3 regions of the Butyricicoccus sp. AF35-5AC genome follow, and region 3 is predicted to be linked to each of the others. Evidence: riboswitches for the same ligand, from Rfam matches in the RefSeq annotation. Region 3 holds a riboswitch; each other region holds the start of a gene.

Region 1 (9,909 bases), on a different contig from region 3:
CTTAATGATCTCAACTCGATTAAGAGTCCATCCTCATTCCATGAATATCCATCAAGCATCATAGCATCATGATGTTTTTCGTACTCATTTTTGAAATACAACCATTCCTTGAACATTCTATACCTCCGATTCTCAATAGATGAGCATAGATAAATTTATCTATGCTCACCTATCTGTGACTTTTAATACCTAATTTTGATCTTTCCCTGTTGCAAGCACCAACGATTTTCTGTAGAACTCCAGTGAAGATTATAGGTGGTTCCATTTGCACCGGTACCAATATATGTTGTTTTGCCCTTACTATTGGTACTTGTTTTGATATTTGACAAGTTCAAAGAATCAAAATCTTTTTTAGCTGTGGAAAAACCATTGGATTGATTTCTTTCATATATAACATGGCTTCCTTTGGTTACATTTCTTTTGGTGCATTTGGATAGAATTTCATTCCATTTTGCGACCAGCTTATTGCAATCCAATTTATGATAATAGTTGAAATTGTCAGAATCGCCACCAAAACTATCGGCTGCGGCGACAGCAATAGATATTCCCGCGCCTACAGTAATTACGCCATCGGCTGTTAATGCAGTGCCAACACCCATAATCGCAACACCAACGCCTGTGGGTGCTGTGGCGGTACCAATACCAGCCATACCTCCACCAACAAACATCTCAAAAATGGACTTTGCACTTAACCCAATTCCTGCGGCAGCAACAATACCATCGCCTATCATTCTTCCTAAGTAATAGGAATCTTTAAAATTAGACTGATTCAAGAAATACGAATTGAGTTTACTGCTGGTGGTAAGATATGAAGTTAATTCCTGTTGTGTAGGCAGAGAAATGGATATTCGGTGGGTATTTATTAAGGCATTCAACAAATCAGCTTGTTTACCAACCACATTGATAAGGGCAGATGCAACCATGCCTCGCATTACATCTTGCCTACGAGTATAGTCTGTAAAATGCATTGTATAACTTTTAATGGTAGCTATTACAGACTGTACCCGTTCTTTAATCCATGTTTTTGCCTTATTTAATTGCTCAGTTGTCCAACTCTTTGCTGCCGTTCCCCATCTTTTGATCTGCGCGCTGGCATCAGACCATAAAGTCATTCCAGATGGATCAAATCCATTGATCGGATTATTCCCGCAATACCCATACCAATTCTCGCCGTCCTTGATGGGATCCTCCTGCGTGAACCGGTGGTCGGCAGGGTCGTAGAAACGATTCTGCGCGAAATACAGGTCAAGCACTTCGTCCCAAGTGTAGCCGGTGAAATTGTTGGCGTTGTCGATACCGCTGAAATTCGTGTCCGTGTAGGTTTCGGTCAGCGGATTGCCCCACGGGTCATAGATCGTGTGCGAGATTACCTTGCCGTTTTCATCTACGGCAAACAGTGTGCTGCCAAGGTGGCTGGTGCGATACCACACCTTGCGCACATCGTTTGCAGCAAAGTCGCTTTGCAGGTTCTCGCCGCCTTCGCCGCGCTTCGTGCCGGCTGCATAGCCGTACTCTGCGGAGATTCGGGTGCTGTTCTCATCGTACACATAACGCTGTGTGAAGCTGCCGTCCTCTGTTACCAGTATATCACGGTTAGCCGTAGAAAGATAGTCCACAACATAGTTCTTTGTTACGGTTTCAAAGTTGCTCTGGAATGTCGTGCCTACCTCGGTTTCCCATGTGCGCTGCCAGAAAAAGCGGCCGTCCATCAAGAAGTCCAGATAATCGGTGCCGTGCGAACCGTCCTTCAAGTCGGAGTTTGCATGACCGGCGTTCTTGTTGTCGCGCACCTGTACATTCTTAATGCGTGCATTGAGCGCATTGTAAGTATAGGTGCTGCTCTGGCCGTCCTCGGTCTTGCCGGTTTTCAGCTTGTTCTGTGCCGTGTAGGTATATTCGGTCGTGCCGTCCGGTGCAGCCTTCTTAATCAGATTGCCCGCCGCGTCATAGGTATAAGTGGTCGTACCGTCCTTACCGGTCTTGCTAACCAGACGGTTTTGCAGGTCGTAGGTGTAAGTGTTCGTGCCGTTGGAAAGCAGATTGCCCGCAAGGTCGTAGGAATACTTCGTATTCTTGCCTTCAACATTGGTGCGGATAAGCTGGTTTGCCTTATCGTAGTAGTAGCGTACCAGCTCGTCCTTTTTGGCAATGTCTACACCGGAACGGTTCTCACTTACGATATTGCCCGCGTCATCGTAGGTATACGCAGTCTGACGGCGTGTGCTGTTGCTCTTGGTGACTTCCTTTTGCAGCGTCAGCAGACCGGCGGCGTTATAATCATACTCGGTCGTGCTGCCGTCGCTGTGGCCTTCCTTGATTGTGCGTCCTTCCGCGTCGCGCGTGTAGGTAATGCCTGTGCCGTCATGGTCGGTCTGGGACTTCACATTGCCGAGACTATCATACGCGGTCGTAACAGCCTTGCCGTCGGGGTAGGTGATGGACAGACGGTTGCTTGCCGCGTCGTAGGTGTACGCCGTGGTCGTGCCGTCCTCATTTGTGACAGCGGTGGTGCGGGAAAGCGCGTCGAACGCAAATGCTACCGTGCCGTTTCCATCCTTGGCCGAGGTCATGTTGCCCGCCTTGTCATAGGCAAAGGTCGCAGTACCATCCGCGTCCTTGCGGGAAACCATGCGATACAACTTGTCGTAGGTGTACGCGGTCTGCTTGCCGTTTTCGTCAACCTGCGTCAGCACATTGCCTTCCTTGTCATGCGTGTAGGTAGTCACGCTGCCCAGCGGAGAGGTTTCGGTCAGCAGATTGCCCGCTGCATCATAGGCATAAGTGGTCGCGGCCTTCTCGTCACCGCCGCCGTACATCGTCGTGCCTGCGGTGTTGCCAAACGAATCATACCGGTACTCGAACATACCGCCTTCGGCGTTGGTCTTGGAAACAAGACGATTCAAGCCGTCATAGGTGTATATGGTCTTGTTCTTGTTGCCGTCGATCACCGCCGTCTGGTTGCCTGCAAGGTCGTATTCGTACTCGGTTGCATGGTTAAGCTGGTTGGTTTCCTTGACCTGCCGATTCATGCAGTCATACGCATACTTCACCCATTCGTTGTTGCGGTTGGTGTACTGAATGAGATTGTTGTTCGCATCATACTGATAAACGGCATACGCATTATTCGCGTCGGTTTCCTTGCGGAGATTACCGGCTGCGTCATAGGTGTAGGTAGTCGTTGCACCCAGCTTGTCCGTGGTTGCTGCTACTCTGCCGCGTGCGTCGTAAGTGTTGGTAACAACACCAGAAAGTGCGTCGGTTTCGGTCAGCACATTGCCGTTCTTATCGTAGGTGTAGGTCGTTGCGCTGCCATTTTCATCGGTTTCAGAAACGACACGACCCAGTGCGTCATAAGCAGACAAGGACACGCCGCCTTCTGCGTCGGTGGTCTTGAGCAGGTTATAGTTTTTGTCGTAGGTGTACTGTGTTGCATTGCCTTCACGGTCGGTGGAAACCAGCACATTGCCTACACCGTCATACTGCTTTGTTCCCGCATTACCCAGTCCGTCAATCGTTTTTATCACACGATATGCACCGTCGTACTCGCTCTTTGCGATTACTGTTCCGTCCTTGGTGACAGAAACCGTGTTGCCTACCTTGTCGTAGCCGTATTCGGTCACAACACCTACTGCGTTGGTTTCGGTATGCGTTCTGCCGAGTGCGTCATAGGTGTACTTGGTTGCATTGCCGTTCTGGTCGGTTACTTCGCTGACATTTCCGAGCGCATTGTAGGTATAGTGGGTTTCGCCGCCGTCCGCATAGGTGATAACAGTAATCTGGTCTTTGCGGTTGTACTGATACGAAGTTTTGTTGCCTTTCGGGTCAGTGACGGTGAGTTGGTTGCCGTTCGCATCATAGGTGGTAGCAGTCTTACCGCCGAGTTCGTCATAGCTTTCGGTCGTGCGTCCCAGCGCGTCATACACAGTGCGGGTCTTGCTGCCGTCTGCGTTAATTTGCTCTACGGCGCGTCCCAACAGGTCATAGATATACTTTGTCACATTGCCTTCGGGGTCGATAACACTAAGCTGATTGCCCGCAAGGTCATAGGTGTACGCGGTAACGCCGCCGAGTGCGTCCGTTTCGGTCAGCAGCCGTCCTGCCTTGTCGTAAGTGTAGGTGGTTTCGTTGCCTTCGCCGTCAATCTGCTTTACCGCTGCATTGATGGCGTTGTACTCGGTCTTGGTTTCATTGCCGTTTGCGTCCGTTGTGACAAGCAGATTGCCAACAGGGTCATAGGTATAGGTAGTCTTATTGCCTGCACCGTCGGTTTCGGTCTTGGTTCGTCCGAGTGCGTCATAGGTGTAGGTTTTCTTGTTGCCTTCTGCGTCGGTTTCCGAAACCGTACGTCCCATGCTGTCATACGCATAGGTCGTTTCGCCGTCCAGCGCGTCAATCGTCTTTGCTACACGGTCGAGTGCGTCATATTCATAGGTGGTCGCATTACCTTCTGCGTCCGTAGTCTGGATAAGCAGGCCGCGGTCGTTGTAGGTGTAGCGGGTTTCGTTGCCCTCTGCGTCTGTTACCGATACAAGCTGTGCGGTGTCCTGGTCATATTCATAGGTGGTTTCGTTGCCATTTGCATCCGTGCGTTTCAGCGGTTCACCGTTCGTGCCGTATTCGGTCGTTACCGTGCCGCCGAGCGCGTCCTTGGTCGAGGTGGTAAAGCCGTTGGCATTGTACTCATACGAGGTTTCACCGCCGAGTGCATCTACGGTTTTCAGCAGCTTGCCCGCCTTGGAGTAGGTATGCTTGGTCGTTGCGGTAGCCGTATCACTCACCTTGGTATGCTCTGCAACGATGCGGCCTACGGCATCGTATTCAAAGCTGGTAACGCCGCCTTCTGCGTCAGTGACAGAAAGCTGCCGTCCCTTATCGTCATACGCATAGGTAGTCTGATTGCCGAGTGCGTCCGTAACCGTAATCGGCAGACCGAGTGCATTATAGGTGTACGAAGTGGTATGTCCGTTCTTGTCGCGGAACTCGGTCAAGCTGTGTCCGGAGTAGGTATAGGTTTCCGTATTGCCGAGCGCGTCCGTGATAGACGCAATATCGCCGCCCGCTGTATAAGTCAGCGTCATAGCGGTATTATCCGCATAGCGAACCTTCGTCACATTGCCGCTGCTGTCGTACTCGTATGCGGTTGCACCGTTCAGACGGTCGCTTGCAGAGTTGGCGCGATAATCGCCGTCATAGGTGTTGGCGGTGGTGTATTCCGTGCCGTCGATAACTGTTCCGATTTTCTGGATGTTGCGGTGGTTATCGTAGTAGTAGCGCGTTTCAAGCCCATTAGCATCTACACAGGTCGTAACACGCGCTTCATCGTCATAGGAAACGGTGGAAACAGTGGGAATGTCCGCATTGATAAAGGTCTGCTTTACCACACGGCCTATGCCGTCATACTCGTTCTTAATATAGACTTCGCCTTCAAAGTCGGTAGCACTGTTCAGATAGCCGTTGCCATCGTAGGTATAGTGCAGCGTATCACCGTCCGCATTGGTAACGCCGGTCAGAAGATCGTTGTCATGCTCATACGATACGGTGCGGCTTGCGTTATCGGTCACGGACGAAATATGTCCGTTCGACCATGCCAGCGTATAGCTGCCTGCAATGCCGTCAATCTCGGTCAGTTCATCGCCGTTGTAGGTAAGCTGTGCTACCTGCGTACCATCGGGATTAGAGATGGTACGCAGCTTGCCGTCATTCGAGAAAATGAACGCTGCGCCGTCCTCGTGCGTCATGCGGTAGCCGCCTGCCGCATCTTCCAGAACAAAGCCGCTGTCTGCCAGAGAATCATAGCCGCCGCCACGGAGCGTAAGGAAGATTTGCTCCTCACCGCCAGGCATTGTCACACGGATAATACCACGGTCATTGATGAGCGAATAGTCATAGCTGTGCGTAAAGCCAGTACCCAGCGCACCCTTGTCGTAGCGCGAGTTGTAAACACGAAGGAAGGTCAGCGGGATAATGCCTTCCAGCTTCAAGTCCTCGTACATGAAGTTGTATGCACCTGTTACCATGTTTACAGGGTCAAGGTTCTGGTAGTCCAGCACCAAGCCTTCCAGTTCGGGGAAACCGGTCAATTCATTGCACGCCAGACTGCCGCTGACAAACTGCTCGTACAGCTTCTTGCGTACTTCATCGGACAAGCTGCCTTCCAGCATGAGGAATGCTGCCGTGCCATCTTCACCGACAACATAATCACGGTAGTCTACCAGCAGTTCGGTACTGACCGCAAACTTTTTCTTGCCGTTCTCCTGCTTCTGCGGCCAAGTATAGTTCTGACCGTGCGTGTGGCTGTCATCACTGCCGGTACACTCGACATTCTTATCCGGTCTGCCGAGCGGTTCAATTTCTACGGTCAGATAAAATACATCTTCATCGAGGTTCGGACCGATAATCGGAATACCATTGAGAGAGCCATCCCATATAAGCGTGTGCTTCATCATGGATACCGGCTCAATATCTTCACCGGCAAAGTTCTTGTCTGCTTGATAAATGCCGTCCTCGGACAGTTCTACCAAACCGCCGTCCGTTTTTGTAGCCGGTGTGTAGGGCGATACCATAGTGTCCGGTGAATCTTCGGGAAGCCATGCTTTAACATCGTTTGCACCGGAGAGCAGATAATTCTCTACAATCGAGCCGACAAATTCTTTCTTCAATCCATCGTCCGAAGGACTGCGGACATAGACATTGATATTCACATACTGCGTAAGCTGATACCCAAATTCCAGTTCCAGATAACCGGTATGCGGGTCGAATGTGCCGCCCTTGATTTCCGCTGCCTGCGCGTCGATGATTGGCACGAATCCAATCACCATGCAAAAGCACAGGAACAGAGAAACTACTCTGCGGACTAATGCTTTCTTCATAAGTTTACCTCCAACTATTCAGGAGTTCTTCCGTTTCTAATTCTTTCTATCAGTGCTTGTGCGTGATAGCGGCTTCCATGATGTTGCCATACGCCCAGTTGCTCTGGCTGACATCGGGGAACGGACAAGCCATGCTGTGCAGTTCGGTTGCCATTTCATAGTTTCTGCCGAGCATACGGTTTATCATCGTTACGGTTTCAGCGCGGGTGATGTACTGCTCCGGTCGGAAGGTGCCGTCCGTATAGCCGCTGATTAAGCCGTACTGCACCGCTTGACGAATATAGCTGCTGTACCATTTGCCGTCTGCCACATCAGAGAAGGTCTTGGTACTGCCGTTCATAATCAAGCCTTCCTTCGCTGCGATACGCGACAAGGCTGTTGCCATCTCTGCACGAGTGATTGCAAATTCCGGTTTGAACACGCCGCCGTTATAGCCGACCATGTAGCCTTCCTTGGACGCTGCTTCAACCCAGCGATACGACCAGCGGTTATTGGCAATATCGGTATACGAGGATTGCTCCGGTTCGGCAGTTTCCTTTTCCAACGCGTCAATCAGCATTTTCGCGGTCTGTTCGCGGGTGATATTGCGTTCGGCATGGAACATACCATCGGTAAAGCCGTTGATATACAGCTTGTGTTCTGCCTTGGGCGTTGCAGGTGTGCCGCCGCCACCGCCGCCGATACCGCCGCCGCCGATACCGCCGCCGCCACCGCTGGTAACATCGGTAGTGAGGGTCAGCTTTACCTTGGAGTATTCAGAGCCGGTGTTGTCCTTGATTTGGATTGTGATACTGAAATTCGTATTCTGCGGAATATCCGTCAATGCCTTCACATAGATACCGCTGCTATCCGCAGTAACCTGCACCTTGGTATCATCGAAGGTGACAACATACTCGTCCGGTCTAAGCAGCACTTTTGCCGTGCTGCCGGTAGTCAGCGACTTGTTCAGCAGCAGCGCATACAGGTTTACCGTGCCGTCCTTGCTGACCGTAACCGTGGAACGAGTGCTGGTAAGCTGATACTGTTCGCTTGCTGCACCATCTGTAAAGTTACCGCTGTTGTTCGGCATATCCTTCAAGACAGCGCCGGTCATGTAGTTATTGTTCAGATAGACCTTTGCGCCTGCGTCATGACGTGCTTTGAGCGTAGCAGGAACTAAACCGCGCAGATAAGTGTTTTCCAAATGAATCTCGGTCAACGCAGTCTGTGTAAATGCGTCCGGTAATACACCGCGCAGAGGGTTCGTGTCCAGCGCGAGATATTGCAAGCCTGCCAGATTAGCAATACCGGCAGAGATTTCGCCTTCCAGCTTGTTTTCGGACAGGTCTAAAATCTGCAAACCGGAAAGCGAGTACAGCGTTTCGGGAATCGTGCCGGTCATGCCGCATTGCCACGCCGAAAGAGAGATAAGATTCGTCAGCGCGGACAGGTCGGGAATCGTGCCGCCGATAACGTTTTCTGAAAGGTTCAAGTATTTCAGACTGCTCATACCGGCAACTGCCGCAGGAAAACCGCCGGTCAACTGATTTCCCATGAGGTTCAGCACCTCAATCTGGGTATTGCTCAAAATCGTATCCGGTATCGTACCGGTGTACTGATTGTCTTTGAGAACCAGCGTTTTCAATGCGGGCATTGTGCCAAATTCGGAAGGAATCGCACCTGCATAATCATTACCGCCTAAATCCACATTCTGCAATTTCGGGAGCGTATAGAGCGCAGATGGAATATCTCCGCTCAAATGATTATCCGAGAGGAACAGATACCGCAATTCACTAAGTTCCCCGATTGCAGCCGGTATATGTCCGGTGATGTTTCGGCCTTTCAGACCAATGCTCTTGATTTCTACAAGGTCTTCCGCTCCGGTGATGGTATCCAGTGTGCGTTGCTGTGCGTTCAGAAGACGCTCAATCTCATTGATGAACCATGTCTGTCCATCACAGGCGGCAATAAACCGTTTGGCATATTCCGTCTGTGGGTTTGGCGTAAAGTCCGCTGCGCCTGCCGTGAGTGGTGCGTATAGCTGCAACAGCAAGGCTATTACAAGCAATACGCTGATTCGTGTGCGTTTCATTTTTCGATCGCTCCCTTTCTTTTGCGCCCAAACAGTTAAAAAAGGGCGCAGTACCGCATGGATAGTAGTCCACACAGTATTGCGCTGTTTCTTAAAATGCGGGGACTGGTTAGGTAACTGGCTGTCATGCGATTGCAGAGCAATCGTTTAGACCCTATAGCTTTGCGCCGCAGAGTTTCCTCTGTTTTGCCATTTCTGCCATTCTCCTAAGAGTTTGGGTTTTTAGTTAATTAAATTGTACTAAGTTGCTTGGCATTTGTCAATTATTACTTTGTCAATTTCAACAAAAGTCCTTTTGTACTTAAACAAGTAATTGTTCAAAATTGCAGACTGCTTACGTCGGAAAGGGTCTACTGTTATAGACTTCAAAAGATTTCTCTCTGCGTTCGCCGCCGCGAGAATGGTGAGGGGGTGCTGCGGCTGTGGGTAACTGCCGCAAGGGAGTTATCCATAACCGCAGCAGGGGGAGAGGAAAGACGCGGGCGGCGCGGATTTCGTTCCTCTCCCCCTTAACGCGCCGCTGTACATCTGTTCTGTACAGGTGCGTTTCGGAATTTATTTGTCCGAATTGTCGGGAAAACCAAAATATTTTTACGGAAAGTGGTCAATTATTTGACCACTTTTGCTTTGCCGAAACTGCCGATTTAGGACTATGCAACAAATGTTCGATTGCAAAGTGTTACGAGGACAAGAATATTGCATTTTTGCAACTTTTCTGTGTACCAAAGTTTAATTATGAATCAAATGTGAACAATTTCTGCCCCGATTGACTTTGTTCTGTATATACGGTATGATAGAATCCCAATCAAAGATGAAAGCCTAAACTCCATACTTATCTTAGCTTTCTTTAATTTTGGTTTCGGTGATACATGGCTTGTCAGCAAATATGCATAGTAACGCAATGCACAGACAGGCCGAATAGCAAAAAGCAGGAGGTTAATTGGACTTTGACAACTGAATAAAGCTCCA
Region 2 (9,909 bases), on a different contig from region 3:
TACACCGTAACGCTGTACCGCAACGTTTCCGGTACGTCCTATCAGCAGGTCGAGTCCAAGTCCATGAACGTAACCGTTAAGGACAGCTACGCTCCGTATCTGGCCTCCACTTCCGAGGTTCAGTTCTCCAAGGGTGATACGGTATCCGCTAAGGCTGCTGAGCTCTGCAAGAACGCCAAGACCGACGAGGCTAAGGTTATCGCCATCTACAACTATATGGCAAGCCGTTATACTTATGATAACAAGCTGGCAAATGAGATCACCAGTGGCAAGATTACCAAGTACATCCCGGATACCGCCGCTACCCTGAAGGGCACCACCGGTATCTGCTACGATTTTTCCTCGCTGTTTGCAGCAATGTGCCGCAGCCAGGGCATCCCGTGCGCACTGACCAAGGGTTACGCCGGCTCCAGCTACCACGCTTGGAATAAGGTAAACCTGAATGGCGAGTGGTATCAGATTGATCTGACCTACGCGGTTACCCGCAGCGTGAAGAACGCAAAAACCCTGCATGATTGCGTATCTCCGCTGACCTACACCAATACCAGCGATGCGCTTGCAGTAGTTGCGGCTTAACACTTTTTCATTTTATTTTGTATGCAAATGGTCCTGATAGGGTATGTTTATGCCCAATCAGCGGCGATTTCTTGCATAAAAAACGATTCCGGATTGAAACTCTTCTTCGTTTTTACAGTATTTGCTTGTTATTCGCGGACATTTATGGTATACTAAAGAAGAGGATTCGGAGGGTTTCTGTCCGGCTCAGGCAAAGGGCTGTGTATGCAGTCCGGCGTGTCTGCCGACAGAAAAGATCGTAAAATTCTGTGCATGACTTCCGTAAAGGGATACAGGTACAGACAAAGGCACAGCCGGTGAAAACCGGTGTCGCAAAGCCAGTTGGGCCTAAACGGAGGTTTTTTCCTCTCCGCATGGCAGCCGGTTGCCGAAGGTACTTTGTACCCCCTTGCAGAGCTATGCGCGCTGTAAAGGGGGTATTTTATTTGGAGGTTGAAACTGCATTGCATTCTGAGATTATCGCAAACCCACAAACACATGATCTGTGCGGCTCGTTGAGGAGCAAGTTGTACAGACAAAGGCACCATCGGTGAAAGCCGGTCTCGCAAAGCCAGGGGCCTAAACGGAGGTTTTTTTCTCTCCGCATGGCAGCCGGTTGCCAGAAATACATTTGCAATCCCTCTCGATCAGCATGCACGCTGACCAAGGAGGTATTCCTATGTTAAAAAAGAATATGCGTAAACGTCTGCTCGCAGGAGCACTTGCGACTATCATGGCGCTGACCATGTGCCCGACCTGGGCGCTGGCCGGCGATGAAGGCATCACCACCCTTCCGTCACCGGAAGACCAGATGTCGGTTGTTGACAGTACTTCCGCAGAAGACGCCATTCAAAAAACTCCCGATGCCGAGACCCAAGGGCAGACTGAGCCTCAGGATACTGCACAGGCAGGACAGATTGAGAATCCGGATCCTGCACAGGCACCGTCCGGCGGTACGGACATCGAGGAGACTGGCAATAATAGCAATTCCAATGAAAATGATTCTCAGAATAATGATGCAGTAAGCAATTCTCCGGCGAATACAATTAGCGTGCAGGAGGTTCAAATCGACCGCGCATGGAATTGGCAGCAGGAAGCCAAGTACTTCGTGCTTCTGCCGAACCGTGATAAGCCGACGAGCGGCGAAAGCCAGGGCCAAGAAAGCTACCTGCCGAATGACACCTCGGACGGCGGCGTTACCGACCGCGACAATTTCAAAGGCTACAAAGGCTATCTGACCGCGAAGGGCAAGAAGATTGCTGATAAGAATTACAGCATCTACGATGCCACGAACGGTTATACCAAGATTGATGGCGTTGAAAGCGAATATCTGGATCCTCCGGAAAACCTCGGTTTCTTCACCAAGGCCAACTGGTCGGAAGATGGCAAAACCTACATCAAGGATTCCAATCCCTCTGATCCGTTCTCGGTACTGGGCGAAAACTTTAATGTGAATAATATTAGAGTTGTATGGTACACCATTAAGTATCAGGTAGACGGCTATCATGTCGACGGCTATGTAGCCGGTGTTCCGGTTAAGGTTACTTATCATTCTAACTATGGTACTATCCCCGGCACGACCGACGATTCCCGCGAAGTTGCTGCAATGAGCGGTGATACATATACCGTTCTTGATAACATGTTCACCGTCCCGACCGGATTCAGCTTCGGCGGCTGGTATGTTGACGGTAACAAGTATGAAGTTGGCTCTAAGCATCTTCTGATGACCGACCTGCATCTGTACGCAAAGTGGATTCCGAATCCGTATACTGTAACTTGGAAGATTTCTGAGGACGCAGAGGATTCTCTCGATACTCAGGCGGTAAACTACAATGGTTATCCGACTAAGGATCCGAAGGATCAGGCAAGCAAGGCTTCTGACGCTCAGTATGATTACAGGTTCAAGGGTTGGAAGCTGGCAGGCACTGCAGATACTGCACTGGTAGATCCGAAGGAACGCGCAGTGACTGCGGACGTAACCTACATTGCGGTATTCGAGCCGGTAACGCGCCAGTACACGGTAACTTGGAAGAACTCGGATGACGCTGTAGATCCTCTCGATACTCAGGCGGTAAACTACAATGGTTATCCGACTAAGGATCCGAAGGATCAGGCAAGCAAGGCTTCTGACGCGCAGTATACTTACGAGTTTGCAGGTTGGAAGCTGGTAGGCACTGAAGATACTGCACTGGTTAATCCGAAGGAACAAGCAGTTACTGCGGACGTAACCTACATTGCAGTTTTTAAGCCGATTGCCCGCCAGTACACCGTAACTTGGAAGAATGCTGATGACGCTGTAAATGCTCTCGATACTCAGACGGTTGCTTACAACAACAAGCCGACTAAGGATCCGAAGGATCAGGCAAGCAAGGCTTCTGACGCGCAGTATACTTACGAGTTTGCAGGTTGGAAGCTGGCAGGCACCGCAGATACTGCACTGGTTGACCCGACTACTATCGCAGTGGTTAAGGACGTAACTTACATCGCAGTATTTAAGCCGATTACCCGCCAGTATACCGTAACCTACTACGTTGACGGCGAGAAGCAGGGTGACGAGGAGACTTATAACTACGGCACTCTGGTAAAGATTCGTGGCAACGCTGTTAAGGAAGGCCATACGTTCTCTGGCTGGAAGATCGGTAGCGAAGCTGCAAAGGATTTTGAAATCAAGAGCAACGTTATCATCCAAGGCTTCTTTACACAGAATACGAAGCATTACACCATCAATAAGCACTTCTACAACGAGAAGGACGTTGAGGTTAAGGCAGAGAACGGCGAGACCAAGACCGGCAATGAGTATGCACTGGTTGCTGAGCTTTACAAGGATGATGCAGTAAACCAGACCGTTGACGGCAAGACCTACGTTTACGTTCCGGGTCTGACCAAGGTTACCGATAACCTTGAAAAGCTGACCAAGGACGTTACCATCGACCTGTACTACTACCTTGACGTCAAGGGCGGTGAGAAGCCGGACGAGACCGGCAATGGCACCCCGGACGCATGGGAGTACCGTCTTGCATTCAAGGTTGTAAACGGCGAGTGGAACAACGGCGGCAACGCTGACATCGTTGTTTACGTTCCGTTCAAGGACTATAAAAACGGCGATGAGCTTAAATACGTTGTGGTTCCGATCACCCGTATCCCGGCCGTGGGTGACAAGCCGAACTCCGGCTACCGTGCTGGTTCCTGGGATACGATTCCTGTCGGTAATGCAAAGGTTGAGAAGGACACCGTATTCACCTACACCTACGCAAGAAGATCTTCTTCCGGCGGCGGTGGCGGCGGCAGCCGCAAGCCCACCGTTACCATTCCGGATAATGTACCGACCGGTCTGAACGGCGATGACCACTATGCTTACATTGTAGGCTATCCGGACAGCACCGTTCGTCCGCAGAACGGCATTACCCGCGCTGAGGTAGCAACCATTTTCTTCCGTTTGCTCACCGACGAGACCCGCAATGCAAACTCCACCAAGTCCAACAGCTACTCTGACGTAGCAGCCGGCGCATGGTACAACCACGCTGTTTCTACGCTGAGTGCTATGGGCATCGTAAAGGGCGACAGCCAGGGCAAGTTCAATCCGAATGCGCCGATCACCCGTGCGGAGTTCGCTGCGATCGCAGCTCGTTTTGACGACAAGGCCAACACGGCCGCTGTTGACTTCAGCGACATTGCATCCCACTGGGCAAAGAACGAAATCAGCGCCGCTGCCAACAACGGCTGGATCAACGGTTATACCGACGGCACCTTCCGTCCGAATAACAAGATCACCCGTGCCGAGGCAATGACGCTCGTAAACCGCGTCCTCAAGCGCCTTCCGGAGACTGCAGAGGACCTGCACAACGACATGATCAAGTGGAGCGACAACTCCGATACTTCCGCATGGTATTACCTGGCCGTACAGGAGGCTACGAACAGCCACTATTACGACATCAAGGAAAACAAGCACGAGAAGTGGAGCAAGCTGCGCGAAACTCGTGACTGGACCGAACTGGAAAAGTAAATACTTTCCTGTAAGGGCGAACGAATCCCCCGGCCATTGGTCGGGGGATTTTATTGCTCTGATAGTTTTTTCTAAAGGAAACAAATTTCGGCAAATTTTTCTTGTCAAAATTATAACATATTGCCCTTGTGGTTTTTATATCATAGGTTCATAATAGGGATTGCCGAAAGGGAAAAAGAGGAATTCAAAAAGTAGGCTTTTCGGTGATTTTTATGCGAAAGTCATGCTTTTGCAGCCGGTATAGAGGAGGAGATAATATGATCAGCTTTATCGTATGCTTATTATTATTGATCACCGGCTATCTTACTTATGGTAAAATTGTAGACAAAACCTTTGGCCCGGATGACCGGGAAACGCCGGCAGTTCGCATTAACGATGGCGTTGACTACGTTGTCATGCCACAGTGGAAGCTGTTTCTGGTACAGCTGCTGAACATCGCCGGCCTTGGCCCGATCTTCGGCGCACTGCAGGGCGCGCTCTGGGGTCCGGTCGTATTCCTGTGGATCACATTCGGTACCATTTTTGCCGGCGGCGTACACGATTATTTCTCCGGCATGATCAGTGAGCGAAACGACGGTGCCTCCATCGCAGAGGTTACCGGCAAGTACCTCGGTCACACCATGCAGAATATCATGCGTGTGTTCTCGGTTGTACTGTTGATCATGGTTGGCACGGTATTTGCAGTCGGTCCGGCCGGTTTGATCGTTACGCTGTGCAAGAGCAACGGTGTGTCCGGCGTGCTTTCGACCACGCTGTTCTGGCTGATCCTCATCCTGGTTTACTACTTTATTGCAACCTTTATTTCGATCGATAAGATCATCGGTAAGGTATACCCGCTGTTCGGCATGTGCCTGATCATCATGGCGGTCGGTGTTATCATCGGTATCTTCACCAACCCGAATTACACCATTCCGGAGATTTGGTCTCACCTGTACAATATGCATCCGTCCGGTACGCCGGTATGGAGCTTCATGTTCATCACGGTTGCATGCGGTGCAATTTCCGGCTTCCATTCCACGCAGTCGCCGCTGATGGCTCGCTGCATGAAGAACGAGAAGCAGGGTCACTTCGTATTCTACGGCGCAATGGTAGCCGAAGGCATTATCGCACTGATCTGGGCGGCAGCCGGCTGTGCTCTGTATGAGGTCACCGGCGGTCTCAACACCGGTCTGGCGGAAGCGCTGGCAGGCGGTCAGTCCGCAGCGATCTACGATGTATGCTCCAAGACCATGGGCGGCGTTGGTATTGCTCTGGCCATGATCGGCGTTGTTATCTGCCCGATCACTTCCGGTGATACCGCATTCCGTTCCGCTCGTCTGACACTGTCCGACTGGTTCCACATGGATCAGAGTTCGTACGCAAACCGCCTGAAGTTGTGCATCCCGGTACTCGGTATCGGCGCTATCCTCGGCATCGGCAATGCAACCGGTCTGATCGACTACACGGTTATCTGGCGTTACTTCAGCTGGACCAACCAGACGCTCGCTATGATCGTTCTGTGGGCAGCGGCTATGTACCTGTTCACCGAAAAGAAGAACTTCTGGATGGCAGCTGTTCCGGCTACGTTCATGAGTGCAGTTTCCTGCACCTATTTCATCCTCGCGCCGGAGTGCCTCGGCAGCCTGCTGAACAGCAAGACAGCGGACGGCACGGTAAACTACAATACCGCAGTGGCGTACCCGATCAGTATTGTATTCGCGGCACTGCTGCTCGCACTGTTCATTCGTGCGACCAAGAAGCGCAGCGCAAAGAAATCTGCTTGAATATAATAACATTGCTGCAGCCGGCCGTTTCTTTGTGCGGTCGGCTGCGGCCATCCATAACGATAATTGCGGGGTGACGGAAAATGTTGAAACCTTATCCGCTCAGCGCGGGGCGCATTGATGACGCGGCGCTTGCCGAGGATAAAAAAACCTGTCGGAAAATCGGTCCGTGCGGCATCGGCAGGCATGCCCTCTATTTGAACAGCTTTTTTGTTGACCGGTGGTATTATGTTCCGTTTTCCATGGTAACGCGTGTGTACAAGCGCGTTGCGATGAGCAAGGGCGGCTTTTCCGGCAAGGGCATTTTCGCCACGCTGTCCTATCTGGTCGTGGAGTTCGACGGCGGACAGAAGGTGTGCAATTTCAAGTATGAGCAGCAGGTCGATGAGTTTCTGAGCGTTATCCGAGCTGAGCACCCGTCTATTCCGTGTGTCAGCGCGGCGGCAGAGCAGCGCATTGCCGAGGAGAAGGCCCGTCGGGAGGAAGAAGAGCGCAATCGTCCGCCGATGAGCGCACAGGCGGAGAAAACCGTGCAGGCACTCGATAACGCAATCGACTATCTGGAGCGCCGTCCTGAGCTGGCCGAACGACTGAGCGCAGCCGCAAAACGCCGCCGGAACTTTCAGTGTACGAACGGCAGCTACCGCTGGGCCGCTATGGCGATCACACTGCTGGGATTTGCGGCGCTGGCTTACGGTATCGTTTCTTTCGTGCGTCACGGCTCGTTTTCGATTTATTTTACGCTGTTCGGTCTTGCCGCGATATTCACGTTTGCAGGTTTCAGCGTCCTGCCGACAGCACGCAACAACCGTGCCTCTATCATGCAGAATGATGCGCAGGCACAGGAGAAAATGCAGGCTTACCTTGCGGATTATCTGAATTTCCCGCTGCCGGCCCGCTATGCACATCCGGTTGTGCTGCGCCGCATGCAGCGTGCTGTCATGGATGGCCGCGCAGTGACCGCTGCGCAGGCGCTCGACGTTGTGAAGGCTGACCTGAAGGCGCTGAATGCGGATGTCACCGTCTCGCAGGAGGAATACGATGAGATTGTCGCCATCAAGCCCATGTTCCTCAATGCGGAGTATCAGTAACAATCAGATGATACAACTATCCCTCCCGGTTACAGCCCGGGAGGGATAGTTCGATTTGGGCGGTTCTGCTTTCATGATAAGAGCTTATTCTGTAAGCGAAAAGGACATTCCCGAGGGGTGGGAATGTCCTGCGAAAAAGAGTATCGATATGATCTGATTTAAGAGCACAGTCCGCATTTGGCACATGCAGACGGTGTGGCAGCGCAGCCGCCGAGGGCAGTCTCGCGCAGCTCGATAGGGATGCGGCGACCGACCGCGTACATGGTATCGAGCATTTCATCGAACGGGATAAACTGGTGAATGCCTGCGAGCGAGAGCTCAGCGGCAACGAGCGCGTTGGCTACGCCTGCCGCGTTGCGGTTCTGGCACGGATACTCGACCAGACCACCGACCGGATCGCAGACCAGACCGAGCATGTTCATCAGCACGGTGGAGGCCGCGTCAAGGCACTGCTCAGGCTTGCCGCCCATGAGCTCGACAGCTGCGCTGGCCGCCATTGCGGAAGCGATGCCGACCTCAGCCTGACAGCCGCCGACCGCGCCTGCAACGGTTGCGTTGCGCATGGCGAGGTAGCCGATCGCACCGGCGTTGAACAGGGCGTCGATCAGCCGTTCATCCGAGATGTTGTAGCGGTCCTGCAGGGCAAACAGCATGCCCGGCAGAACACCGGCGCTGCCTGCGGTCGGTGCTGCGACAATCAGCCCCATAGAAGCATTTACCTCAAGCACTGCCATCGCGTACTGCGCTGCTTTGTGCAGCACATCCCCGCAGATAGAGTGGCCTTTGGCCGCGTGCTGCGCCAGTTTTTTTGCCTCGCCGCCAATCAGGCCGCCCATGGACTTGACCGGCGTTTTGAGCGGTGTCAGCGCGGATGAGCGCATGATTTCGAGTGCCTTCTTCATACGGTGCGTGACCTCATCACGCGTGGTTTCGCCCAGCTGGCACTCGCGGCGGCGCATGATCTCGGAGATGGGGAGCTGCTGCTGCGTGCAGAGTGCAAGCAGCTCGGATGCGTTTTTGAAATCCATAATCTGCTCTCCTCCTTACGGTTCGATGATCATGACATCGTGGACGTTGGGATTGTTTTTGAGCGGTTCCTCAATGCCCTCGGGGAAATGACCGTCCGATTCGACGATCGTGTAAGCGGTGTTGCCCTTGGACTCGCGGAACAGGCGCATGAACGCAATGTTTACACCCTTGTCGCTCAGGACCTTGGTGATGTGCGCCACGACGCCTGGCTTGTCCTGCTGAACGACGATGACCGTGCTGTATTCACCGGTAAAGTCAACCTCAACGCCGTTAATGCGCGCGATGCGGCACTTGCCGCCGCCGAGCGACTCACCGCGGATGGTCATCACCTGACCGGCGGCGTTCTCCATGCGGATGTCCACCGTATTCGGATGAACATCGGTCTCGGTCTCACACGGCGTGAATGAGTAGGACAGACCGCGCTCGGTCGCAATCGAAAACGAATTGCGGATGCGGGTGTCATCGGTCGAAAAGCCCATGATGCCGCCGAGCAGCGCACGGTCAGTGCCGTGACCGTGGTAGGTCTTGGCGAACGAGCCGTACAGCGTGAAATCTACCTTTTTAAGCGGCGGCGCGATCATCTTGTGCGCCAGATACGCGATAACGGCTGCGCCGGCGGTATGGGAGCTGGAGGGACCGATCATATTCGGTCCCAGCACATCAAAAACACTGATAAAGGACATAGGGGATTCTCCTTACTGAGCGGAGGATTTGCAGATAAACCTGCGGTAGATGGTCTCCACGATCACGCCGATCGCGTTGTCGCCGGAGACGTTGCATGCAGTGCCGAACGAGTCCTGCGTGATGTACAGTGCAACCATGATGGCGCAGATCGGGCCGCTCGGGTCGCCGGCCTCGGTGCCGAAGATCATGTACAGGAAGGGCAGGGCGGTCATAATGGAGCCGCCCGGCGCACCGGGAGACGCCACCATGGCAATGCCGAGGGTCATGATGAAGGGAATGACCGTGCCGATGGAGATCGGCAGCTGGTTCATCAGGCAGACTGCGGTAGCGCAGGCTGTGATGGTGATCATCGAGCCTGCCATGTGGATGTTCGCGCACAGCGGAACGGTGAAGTTGCGGATTTCCGAGGAAACGCCGTCTGCCTCAGCGCACTGCAGGTTGACCGGAATGGTAGCCGCAGAGGACTGGGTGCCCAGTGCGGTTGCGTAGCCCGGAATCTGGTTGCGGATGAGCGTGAACGGGTTCTTGTGGCTGACCAGACCTGCAATGACAAACTGGATGCAGATGCAGATCAGGTGCATGATGATAACAACGATGAATACCTTCCACAGAATACCGAGGATGGCAAAGGTCTTGCCGGACTTGGTCATATCGGTGAACGTGCCGCAGATGTAAAGCGGCAGCAGCGGAATGATGACCTTGTGCAGTACGCAGTCAATGATGCCGGAGAAGTCGGAAACGCCGTTGTACAGCGTGTCGCCGATGGTCTTGCCGCGCAGGCTGG
Region 3 (9,909 bases):
GAATAAACTGCACATATTATTCCTCCTCGCTTGCATTTACGGGTTCGTTGACGTACAAACGGCGCTCTTTGAGGTACTGAATCAGCTCTGGTTCATGCACGGTGTCCAGAAAATCAAACCAACTAAGCTCCTGTACAGTGGTGTCGGACATAGCAACAGCCACCTCGACGAGATGATTTACCATCTGCAAGGTGGCTTTGAGGGTATTTAGTTTGAGCGTACCGCGGAATATTCGGATTTCAACCGTGTCCGAGTTGGTAAGGTTGACCGCCGTATAGCGCCCGGCACAGGAGTTTTTCGCATGGCTCATCTGCTCAGACAGCGTAAGGCGAATGCCGTATCGCGCCGCCCAGCGGTTCATCTGGCTCTGTGTGCGGCGGCAGAACCGCAGCAGTTCTGCCCAGAATTTCTCGACAAAGTAGAGCAAACGGGCAATCGCGGCTTCCTGCTGTTCGTAAGTACAGCCAAACGCCAGACGCGAGATGTGAACGTGCAGGCCACAAGTGCCTGCCGCATGACTGAGATAGCCCATGCTCTGCGCTTTACGGAGGATTTCCGCCCACGGCATTTCATTCAGATGGTATGTAAGTGTCATTGGGTGCGTGACAAGTTCCAAACCATCGTCCAAGCTGCCGTCCGTCTTGATATATAAATTCTCCGCGTCTGCATTGGCGATGTTCAACAATTTTTCGGCATTGTAACGGTCTGTGCCGCCGTTGTCGATTTCCAGTGCTACGCCGAAGTGCCGCAGACCCTTGCCGTGGAAAACAAGGTCGGGCGTGTAGCTGTACTCGTGAATGACCGAGCACTGTTCGTCCCAACAGGACGAACAGTAAGCGTTGTCGTCATTATCCCAATACGCGCGGTCGCGATGAATAATGCGGCCGCAGTCATCGCAGAGCCAGTCATTTCCCACTTGAAACATTTCATCTATCGGATGATCTTCACCGCAATTTGCACAAATTCTTGTTTCACTCATTGTCTGTTCCTCCATTTCGTTTGGTAAAACTCAATACTCTTCGGAAAACAGCATAGTAGAATGCGTCAAATTGTCGATGACGAACACCTTCGCATTGACGGAATCGTCACACGGTACATCGAGCTCATAACGATACGGCGGCTGCTCTTGCTCGTGGACGATGTGCTGACCGGTCGGCAATTTCGTCAGCGTGAATACCTGCAAATAGTCCTTTTTCTCAACCTCCATCGTGAGCACTATGTGCCACATCAGGTTGGTCAGCCATGAGGGAATCTCAGCCATCACGCCGCACGTCAGAAATTTTTGACTGTTGAACATATTTGCCTCCTCCTTTTGGGCAAAAAATAAGCTCCTGAGAATATCTCAGGAGCTTCTACATCTATAATATATAGTTAAAAATGAAGGAAAAACAGAAAAAAGTTCTCGCACTGCAACGCGTATTAAATAGAGAAATTCATTTTTGTGTAATCTTTGTAAAAGTGGGGATGTACACTTCATTTTTTACAAAAAAGACGAAAAATTGTGACATAGGACGCGAATTCCATTCGTTTGAAAGCGCAGATTCGTCAGCCTCTTTCTGCGTTCTGTTGTTTTACAGTTCCTCGACCGACACGATGCCTTCACGCTCGCCGACCAGTGTCATCAGACGGTTTACCGTGCAGCTGCGCGGCAGGCGCAGTGTGAAGATCGCACAGGCATTGTGCTCACCGTTTTCCGCCGCACGGGTGATCTGGATATTCAGCACCTTGACATCACATCTGCGGTACAACTGCAGCACATCGTCCAGACACGTTTTATCCTCATATTCCATATACACATTGATCTCGGGAACGTGCTCCAACACACGGTACTCCAGCCGCGAGAACACAAGCTCGGCGAGCATGATGAACACGGTCGCGAGAATGCCGCCCTCGTAGAAGCCGCCGCCAAAGGTGAGGCCGATGATGGCCGAGGTCCAGAGACCAGCCGCTGTGGTCAGACCCTTGACGCGCTGCCGCTTAGTAACGATGATGGTGCCCGCACCGATGAAGCCAATACCCGCCACAACTTGTGCACCGAGGCGCGCCATATCTGTAAAATAGTGCATATTCAGATACAGATACTGACTCGTCAGCGTGGTGATGGCCGCGCCGATGCAGATGAGGATGTGCGTGCGGAAGCCGGCCGGGCGGCGCTTGTACGAGCGCTCGATACCGATAATGCCGCCGCAGATGAGCGCGCAGGCCAGACGCACGAACACGGAAAGCGTCGTCACGTCGCGCAGGCCGTCAAAAACAGATAACATAGCAGTCCACTCCTTACAGATCTTCGATCACGCAAAGGCAGTCCAGCTCCGCCAGATCGGAGAGAAGCTGCGTGTGCGGTATTTTTTCATTGAGGCGGATCGAGAAGATCGCACTTGGGTGCAGCGCCTCGCCACTTTTGTTCCGCTCGATATCGATGTCGTAGATCTGCACGTTCTGCGCTTTCAGCTGATTGATGATGGTACTGATGTCCCCGAGCGAATGGAACTCCATGTACAGATTGATGTCACGCGCGTTCTCCTGTATGTACGCATCCACAATTGGGAACAGGCGGATGCTGAGAAATATCATCGCGAATGCGATGAGCACGCACTCGTAAAATCCTGCGCCGACCGCAAGGCCGGTGCAGGCCGACGCCCACAGACCAGCGGCAGTGGTCAGGCCCTTGACCTGCTGGCGGCCGGTAACAAGAATGGTTCCTGCGCCCAGAAAGCCGATGCCGTTGATGACCTGTGCGCCGAAACGCGAAACGTCGGTTTTTATGCCGATCTCTGCGCAAATATCCGACCACGGCCCTGTCACCATGGTAAATTCGTACAGGCTGAGCAGCACGGTCAGCGCCGCGCCAAGACAGACGAGCATATAGGTGCGGAAACCGGCCGGACGGCGCTTGCGTCCGCGCTCCAGACCGATGCAGCCGCCGAGCAGCATCGCAAGGGCGAGCCGCACTACGACCGAGGCGAAATGAAGTTCGCGCAGGTATTGTATCATTCCACTCATTTGATGTAGGTTCTCCTCACTCGATAAAAAGTGCACACGCTGCCAATATGTATGCAGCGTGTGCAGCTTTCTACAATAGATTTCAGTATTTACTTTGCGAATCGACAGTCTGCCCAGCAGGCGTTATGGTCGGACAGCTCAGGACCGGTGAACTTCGCCAGCGTGCTGCCCGGCTCGGCCCAGGTGCAGTCCTTCGTTTCGGTCGAAATCGTGCCGTGATCGACGCATTCCATGCCGCGCGCCATCAGCCAGTCCAGCTTAAGCAGCATGCTCTTGCCGCCCGGCATCGGCTTGCGGCGCGTGCCCTCGATGCTGCTGAACTCGCGGTAGGAGAAGCCGTTCTCCTCCGACTGCGGCAGAACACGCTCGTACTGCTCAACGTGCTCCATGTGCTTGGAGAGACGCTCCGGGTCGTTGAACAGCTTGGTAAATCCCGGAATGTCGTTGCCGTCGAACGTATTGGTGTTCAGATCGCCGCCGATCATGACCGGTGTGTCCGGCGCGAACGAACGCTTGATCTCATCATATACGACTGCCATCTGGGCTTCGCGGCCCTCGCTGTCCGCACGGTTCTCCAGATGAACGCTGACCGCGCCGACCTCGCGTCCGCCGATGTCGAGCGAGCAGACGATGGCGACACGTGCGCCGATGCGCTTCTGGCGGTCATAGTACCAGTTGTACTGCTCGGGCATATGGATGACCTTCGCCCAGCGGATGGGCCAGCGGGAGAACAGGGCGTTGCCGTGGAAGCCCTTGTTGTCCTCGGGATTTACCAGCTCGATAAACTCCAGACCGTAGGCGTAATTCATGCCGATGGATTTCGCGATTTCGTAGGCAACGTTGCAGTTGCCCGAGCGGACCGCGCCGTCATCCAGCTCGTTGGCGTAGATGATGTCCATGTTTTTGAGGTCGGGACACATATTGAGAAAGTCGATGGTTTCGTGAAGCGTCTGGCCGCGCTCGATGTTGAATACAACGTGACGCAGCGTTTCGGGCACCTCGGCGGGCGCATCCACGAGGTTGTGCACCTCGCACTGCTGATACTGCGGGATTTTTTCCATGACCTTGAACTGGCCGAGCGCCGGGACGAGATTACCGAGTTCGATGCGTTTTTCGTAGGACAGGGTTTCCATTTGTTACACGCCTTTCATATAAATGGTGGATATTCGCGGAATTTTATTTGAGGTAGAATATGGGGGCAGCCGGCAGGAATGCTTGACTCCGCCGGCTGTTCCATATAAGGGAAGAAAAAGATGATGCGTAAAAATGAGGGAGTGCGGGGGGAAATCAGGCGTTTGCGGTCGCCTTTGCTGCCTCGGCAGCTTCGCGCTGCTTCATCTCGGTGATAATGCGCGGATAGATCTTATCGAGCTTGTAGAAGATCAGCAGAACGCCGATGCCGCCCCAAGCGATGATGTTGCCGATGATGTAGATGGCGATGAGCATCTGAGACTGTGCGGCATTGATGGTTGCGGTGCCGGCGAAGCCTACAAGGCTCATCAGGGCGCCGAAGATTGCGCTGGTCATGCCGGAGCCGAACTTCTGGCCGGCGGTGGTAGCAGATACCATCAGGCCCTGTACGCGGATGCCGCTCTTCCATGCGCCATATTCGATAACGTCAGCCAGCATGGAGTACTTGACGCCGCGGAAGCAGCCCTTGCCGATGCCGCGCATAACGCAGGCGAACAGCGCAAGATTGAGGGCGCTCGGGTTGATGAACAGGGAAACCGTGCCGATAACGGCGACGATCGCACCGATCAGCGCTACGTTGCGCTTGCCGAACTTGGCGATGAACGGGGAGAGGACAAGAACGGTGACGATCTGCGGAATGGATTCGAAGGATGCGAGTGCGCCGAGCAGGTCGCGGTTGCCGAGGATGTACTGCGCGTAGTATGCGTTGCAGGTGCCGGTAACTGCCTCATAGAAGGACAGGAACACAGCGAGCATGAAGAACATGATGAAGTACTTGTTGGTGACGCAGAGCTTGATGCCCATCCAGAGCGGAACGTTCTTGCCGTCCTTGGTCTTGGTCTCTTCCTTGACGCGCTCGTGGCAGTTCTTGAAGCAGATGAACAGCATGATGATGGAAACGATGGCGTAGAGGATGGAAACCTCGATCCATGCCTGCTGGGTGTCACCCAGACGGGTGACGAGCGGGAAGGTAATGGCGGTGATGACCATGTTGCCGAGGGCGGACATACCGGTACGGAACAGGTTGACAACGGCGCGCTGGTCGGTGTCGCGGGTCATCAGGGTAGCCAGCGTTGCATACGGAAGGTTGAGTGCGGTGTAGACAACGGTGGTGCAGAAGTTATAGGTGATGAAAACGTAAATGCCCTTGACGATCGGGGTTGCGGGCGGAACGGTGAACAGCAGGATGGCTGCGATGCCGTACGGAATCATCATCCAGAGAATCCATGCACGGGATTTGCCGTGCTTGGAATGCGTGCGGTCAACCAGATGACCGATAAGTACGTCGGAAATACCATCGAAGAAACGGGAGAACAGCATGATGGTACCGATCATAGCCGCCGAGATACCGACTACGTTGGTGTAGAAGTAAATCAGCAGCGAGGTTGTCAGGGCGTAGACAACGTTACAGGCAACGTCGCCGAGGCCGTAGGAAAACTTTTCCTTGAGATGGATTTTCTCAAATTCCTTATCACCCGCGAAAGTCGGGTTACTGGATTTGCCCATGGTTTTGCTCAGTCCTTTTTTTATTTTCTTTTCTTTTCAGTTGCAGCGATACAGACCGTTCGGTGCGCCGGGCGCATCGGGAGTGGGTCTGCCTTTGAGACGTTGTCCGGACTCGTCTCTCGCTATACCCTTTCAGTGGAAGTCCGTTCCACCGAACATCTACAAGTATAGCACTGAGCGGAATAAAATTCAATAAATCATATTGTAAAAAGAATAATATTCAATTTTGTGCATTCTTCACAAGGTCGATGTTTTGTGATACAATGAAATCACTATATGATGCGGAAGTGCAGGGTGATTGCATGGACAAGAACGTTTATGCCGCAATTCAGTCGCAGTATTCGACTTTATCCAAGGTTGGAAAGCGGATTGCGGACTATATCTTAGCCGATCCGGTACATATTACCTCGATCAGCATTCAGCAGATGGCGGCCGAGCTTGACATCGCGGAGTCGAGTATTATTCGATTCTGCAAGATCGTCGGCTGCGCGGGCTTCAGCGAGGTAAAGCTGCTGCTGGCGAAATATTCTCCCAAGTCGGTGCGCACGATTTTTGAAGATCTGTCCGAAACCGATAGTATTTCGACCATTTCGGAGAACGTGTTCAGCCGGAATATCGACACGCTCGAGCGGGCGCTCCAGCTGCTTGATTTCGAGAAAATCGAGCAGGCGGTGGGGGTGCTCAACCGGGCGGAGAATATCCTCATCCTCGGCGTCGGCGCGTCCGGCACCATCGCGGAGGACTTCTACATCCGCCTCATGCGCATCGGCATCCGCGCGGTTTCGCTGACCGATTCGCACCTGATGCAGATTCAGGCGAGCCAATGCGGCCCGGATACGGCGGTCATCGCCATCTCGCATACCGGCAAGACGTGCGAAATCGTGTCGGCCGTGCGTACCGCGAAGGAGTGCGGCGCGCCGACCATCGGCATCACCGGCTACCCGGATACGCCGCTCAAAGAGGTCAGCGACATCTGCCTTGAGCTGTATTCGCCCGAGCAGCTTTTCGTGTCGCCGCGCGTGGCGCAGTTCTCCCTCATCGACACGCTTTATGTCAGCCTTGCTATCCGCCGCAAGGACAGCGTCGTACAGAATATTGAACGCATGAATGAAGTGCTCCTGCCATTTCGCATTGATTGATCATTTCTGATCCTGTGTGTGGAATTTGATGCTTGAAAGATATATTGCATCATTGCATCTGTATCGTATATGTGCTGCGATCGGATCAAAGAGATTATGCTAACGATCTAGCATTGTTTCAGTCAATGCTGTCCCTGTCTCATGTTCCCGTTTGATTATTGCGATTAACTGCGCCGATAAAGCAGCGCCAATCTCGCGACATAGCACATCTCTGACGGCAGCTCAGATTGCCAATCTGGAACATCAGCGAAAATATATCAGCCAAACTCTTCATCTTCCACAGGATCAAATTATATTTTACAGCGCGAAAGAAAACTTTATCTGGATGTGTTGATGCGGAAAATATACGGCTATATGATCCAATAGGTATGTTTACAAATTCACCTCAAAAAAACTCCATAATCCCCGCCTTCCGCACCCTCCACTCCCGGCCAACCTTTACGGCCGGGAGTTCTTCGTTTGCGATCATTTTGCGGATCTGCTGGCGCGTGGTCTTGAGCAGGGCGGCCGTCTCTTTGACGGTTAGGATTTCATCGTTCGGCATAGAAAACCTCCATCAACATAGGTGAAAACGCATTTCACTTTAATTCATGTATGCTTATTCTAATGTTGGCGATTGATTGTCAAATCGCACCGTTTAAGCAGACACAAATACCCTGTAACAAGCCTTTATCCGAACCATTTCCAGTACGTTAACTCGATGAATGCTTATTGGCGCCTTTGAATCTTTCATTGGAATTTGAATATTGGCCGAACTTAACCGCACTGTAGTGGAGGATAGGAAAGGATTTCTTGAAAATATCCAAACGATCTTGAACATCCGCCTTGCGGTCATAATACAGATTGCAGGTCAAATCATACCTCGACAGCTTAAACCCCTTGAGCCGCCGGTCAACGCCGATCTTATCAAGGATATTCCGCAGGTGGTGCTTTAGCTGTTGAACAGACTTTTCGTCAGCTTGAAATAATGCAGTCGGTTCATAGGTACTGGCGAGCGGAGAAGACGGGTTAACAATCAGTATCAGCCAGCACGGATGCGAGATGGATTGCCCTAAGTGAATTTCAACGCCGATGGACTTGAACTGCGGCATCTGGTAATATGACGAAAGCCCTGATTTCCCTTTGCCGGTACGAATGCACTCATTTTGTTCGATAATATTCTGAATTTCGGAATATTTGCATTGAAATTTTAGTGAAAAGGTATGAATACCGTACTCGTTCGTAATCATCTGCTGTTCCTCCGTTTCTGAGCACATACTGTGCAGCGTTTACAGGTTTTCGGCTCATGCTGCAGCATTTTGAAAAGACTGTCATCGGTCGGAAACACGGATTTCGACTTGGTTACCTTCCTGAGCTGACGGTTAAAGCCTTCAATCGTGTTGGTCGTATAGATCAGCCGTCGGAGTGCCTGAGGAAACTTGAAATAGGTACTGAGATTTGCCCAGTTATCCCTCCATGACTGAGAAATCTTAGGATATTTCTTGTCCCAGTGTTCTGCAAACGTGTCTAACGCGTCCAAAGCAGCCGATTCATCTACCGCTGCGTAGACTGCTCTCAAGTCAGCCATAAGTGCCTTCAAATCCTTGTAAGAGACATATTTGCCGGAATTTCGAAGCTGATGGATGATGCAGTTCTGGATTTCCGTCTTGGGATAGACCGCCTCAATTGCCGCAGAAAAACCGGTCAAATTATCCGTACAGCAATGAAAATATCCTCGATGTCCTGGCTGATGCTGGTCTGATTTTTCCGCAGCACCTTGGGTTCGAATTCGCTCTTGCGATCCCGCGGCACAGATACCTCTACATCGCCAAAACTGGTGCGCAGGGTTTTGCTGCTGCGCCCGTTCCGGCCGTTATCCGTGTCCTTGTTCTTGTAGTCATACCGGCTGTAGCCCAGTTGATCGTCCAGCTCGGCCTCCAGACCGTTTTCCATGAACTCGGTGTTAGGTTTAAGTCTAGTCTGCCACATAGCCTCGATTGCGGTAATCTCTCCGGCACGCCATCGGGAAACAACCCGCTCGTAGTTGTCCGGCAGCGGTATCGGCTTGCGTCCGGTGTACTGGCTCTTTGTCTTGGCAATGGCGATACCCTCGCGCTGGCGCTGGAGGATGTACTCGCGTTCGAGTTCTGCGACCGCCGCAAACGCCACAGTCGGCGCCATTGTCGCAACAAACACAATGATACTATTGCCGATAACAATCGTTTTTCATAACTTTCCCTCCGTATTTTATCTGCTTTAACGGCTTCAAATTTAAATAAAAAAACGCTTTCAAGACATGGCTACTCATGACTTGAAAGCGTTTTTATATCTTTGTTGGAACAGCACAAAAGGGCAGAGTTTTACCTGCTCTGCGAGCAGTGTATTGCACCGCGAATCGGCTTGCCATATTCTTTTGACGGCGTACACCTCCTTCTGCCAAATAAAGCGCAGAAGAGGTTAACAGCGTCTTCGCTGATGCTTACAACCGGCTGTCATTGCGGCGTTCGCCGCCTTAGACCCTTCCGGCTTTGCGTCCCCCATCTTTCGATGGGTTTGCCTATCTCTCAGACACCGTATATGTACCTGATTTTTGATTGTTATACCATAATCTGTATAAGCACGCGATTGGTCTGTTATACGATTCGTGTCATAAAAACGACATTTCGCGCAGCAATCTGATGAATATCACCGTTCGGATAGCACAGCTGCGCTGCGCTTGCCTGTCTGTACACGCGACCGTTTCATCCTGTGGACGCAGTACGGAGAGTGTGCTTTTTATTTCCACTGGGTGCGGTACTGATGCGGGGTAATGCCGGTGCTCTTACGGAAGGCCATAATAAAGTGCGAAGCACTGGAGAAACCGCAGTTATCTGCGATGGTCTCAATACTCTGCGAGGTGGTGAGCAGCTGCTGCTTTGCGGCGCTCAGACGCACAGTCTGCAAAAACTGATGCGGTGTTGCCGACTGGTATTCCTTAAACTTACGCATATAGTAGCAGGTGCTGAGCGCAGCACGCTGGGACAGGTGTTCGATGGAGAGCGATTTGTCCGCAAAATTGTACGTCATATAGTCGGCTGAGTCCTGAATGGCG

The links. A riboswitch is a leader RNA that binds a small molecule or an ion and turns the genes downstream of it on or off. The one in region 3 is predicted to bind cyclic di-GMP.
Region 1: linked by a shared signal. The riboswitch ahead of DWZ82_RS09885 (S-layer homology domain-containing protein) and the one ahead of DWZ82_RS16075 (transposase) in region 3 are both predicted to bind cyclic di-GMP.
Region 2: linked by a shared signal. The riboswitch ahead of DWZ82_RS07545 (S-layer homology domain-containing protein) and the one ahead of DWZ82_RS16075 (transposase) in region 3 are both predicted to bind cyclic di-GMP.

Annotation. Positions count from the first base shown of each region.
Region 1 is NZ_QUDX01000006.1:212,971-222,879, reverse strand. It holds gene DWZ82_RS09895 (hypothetical protein) at 1-116, opposite strand, end outside; gene DWZ82_RS09890 (RHS repeat-associated core domain-containing protein) at 183-6,869, opposite strand; gene DWZ82_RS09885 (S-layer homology domain-containing protein) at 6,919-8,940, opposite strand; cyclic di-GMP riboswitch class I at 9,050-9,141, opposite strand.
Region 2 is NZ_QUDX01000004.1:170,344-180,252, forward strand. It holds gene DWZ82_RS07540 (transglutaminase-like domain-containing protein) at 1-576, shown strand, start outside; cyclic di-GMP riboswitch class I at 853-948, shown strand; cyclic di-GMP riboswitch class I at 1,086-1,179, shown strand; gene DWZ82_RS07545 (S-layer homology domain-containing protein) at 1,235-4,558, shown strand; gene DWZ82_RS07550 (carbon starvation CstA family protein) at 4,816-6,321, shown strand; gene DWZ82_RS07555 (ATPase P) at 6,405-7,412, shown strand; gene sdaAA (L-serine ammonia-lyase, iron-sulfur-dependent, subunit alpha) at 7,571-8,440, opposite strand; gene sdaAB (L-serine ammonia-lyase, iron-sulfur-dependent subunit beta) at 8,456-9,124, opposite strand; gene DWZ82_RS07570 (dicarboxylate/amino acid:cation symporter) at 9,137-9,909, opposite strand, start outside.
Region 3 is NZ_QUDX01000007.1:121,748-131,656, forward strand. It holds gene DWZ82_RS15655 (class II glutamine amidotransferase) at 1-15, opposite strand, end outside; gene DWZ82_RS10415 (zinc-binding protein) at 17-979, opposite strand; gene DWZ82_RS10420 (DUF960 family protein) at 1,010-1,297, opposite strand; gene DWZ82_RS10425 (MgtC/SapB family protein) at 1,572-2,264, opposite strand; gene DWZ82_RS10430 (MgtC/SapB family protein) at 2,278-3,003, opposite strand; gene DWZ82_RS10435 (endonuclease/exonuclease/phosphatase family protein) at 3,093-4,136, opposite strand; gene DWZ82_RS10440 (MFS transporter) at 4,291-5,700, opposite strand; gene DWZ82_RS10445 (MurR/RpiR family transcriptional regulator) at 6,003-6,839, shown strand; gene DWZ82_RS10450 (helix-turn-helix domain-containing protein) at 7,225-7,383, opposite strand; gene DWZ82_RS10455 (hypothetical protein) at 7,532-8,068, opposite strand; partial or broken gene DWZ82_RS16070 (IS256 family transposase) at 8,131-8,508, opposite strand; gene DWZ82_RS16075 (transposase) at 8,523-9,014, opposite strand; cyclic di-GMP riboswitch class I at 9,296-9,386, opposite strand; gene DWZ82_RS10470 (helix-turn-helix domain-containing protein) at 9,594-9,909, opposite strand, start outside.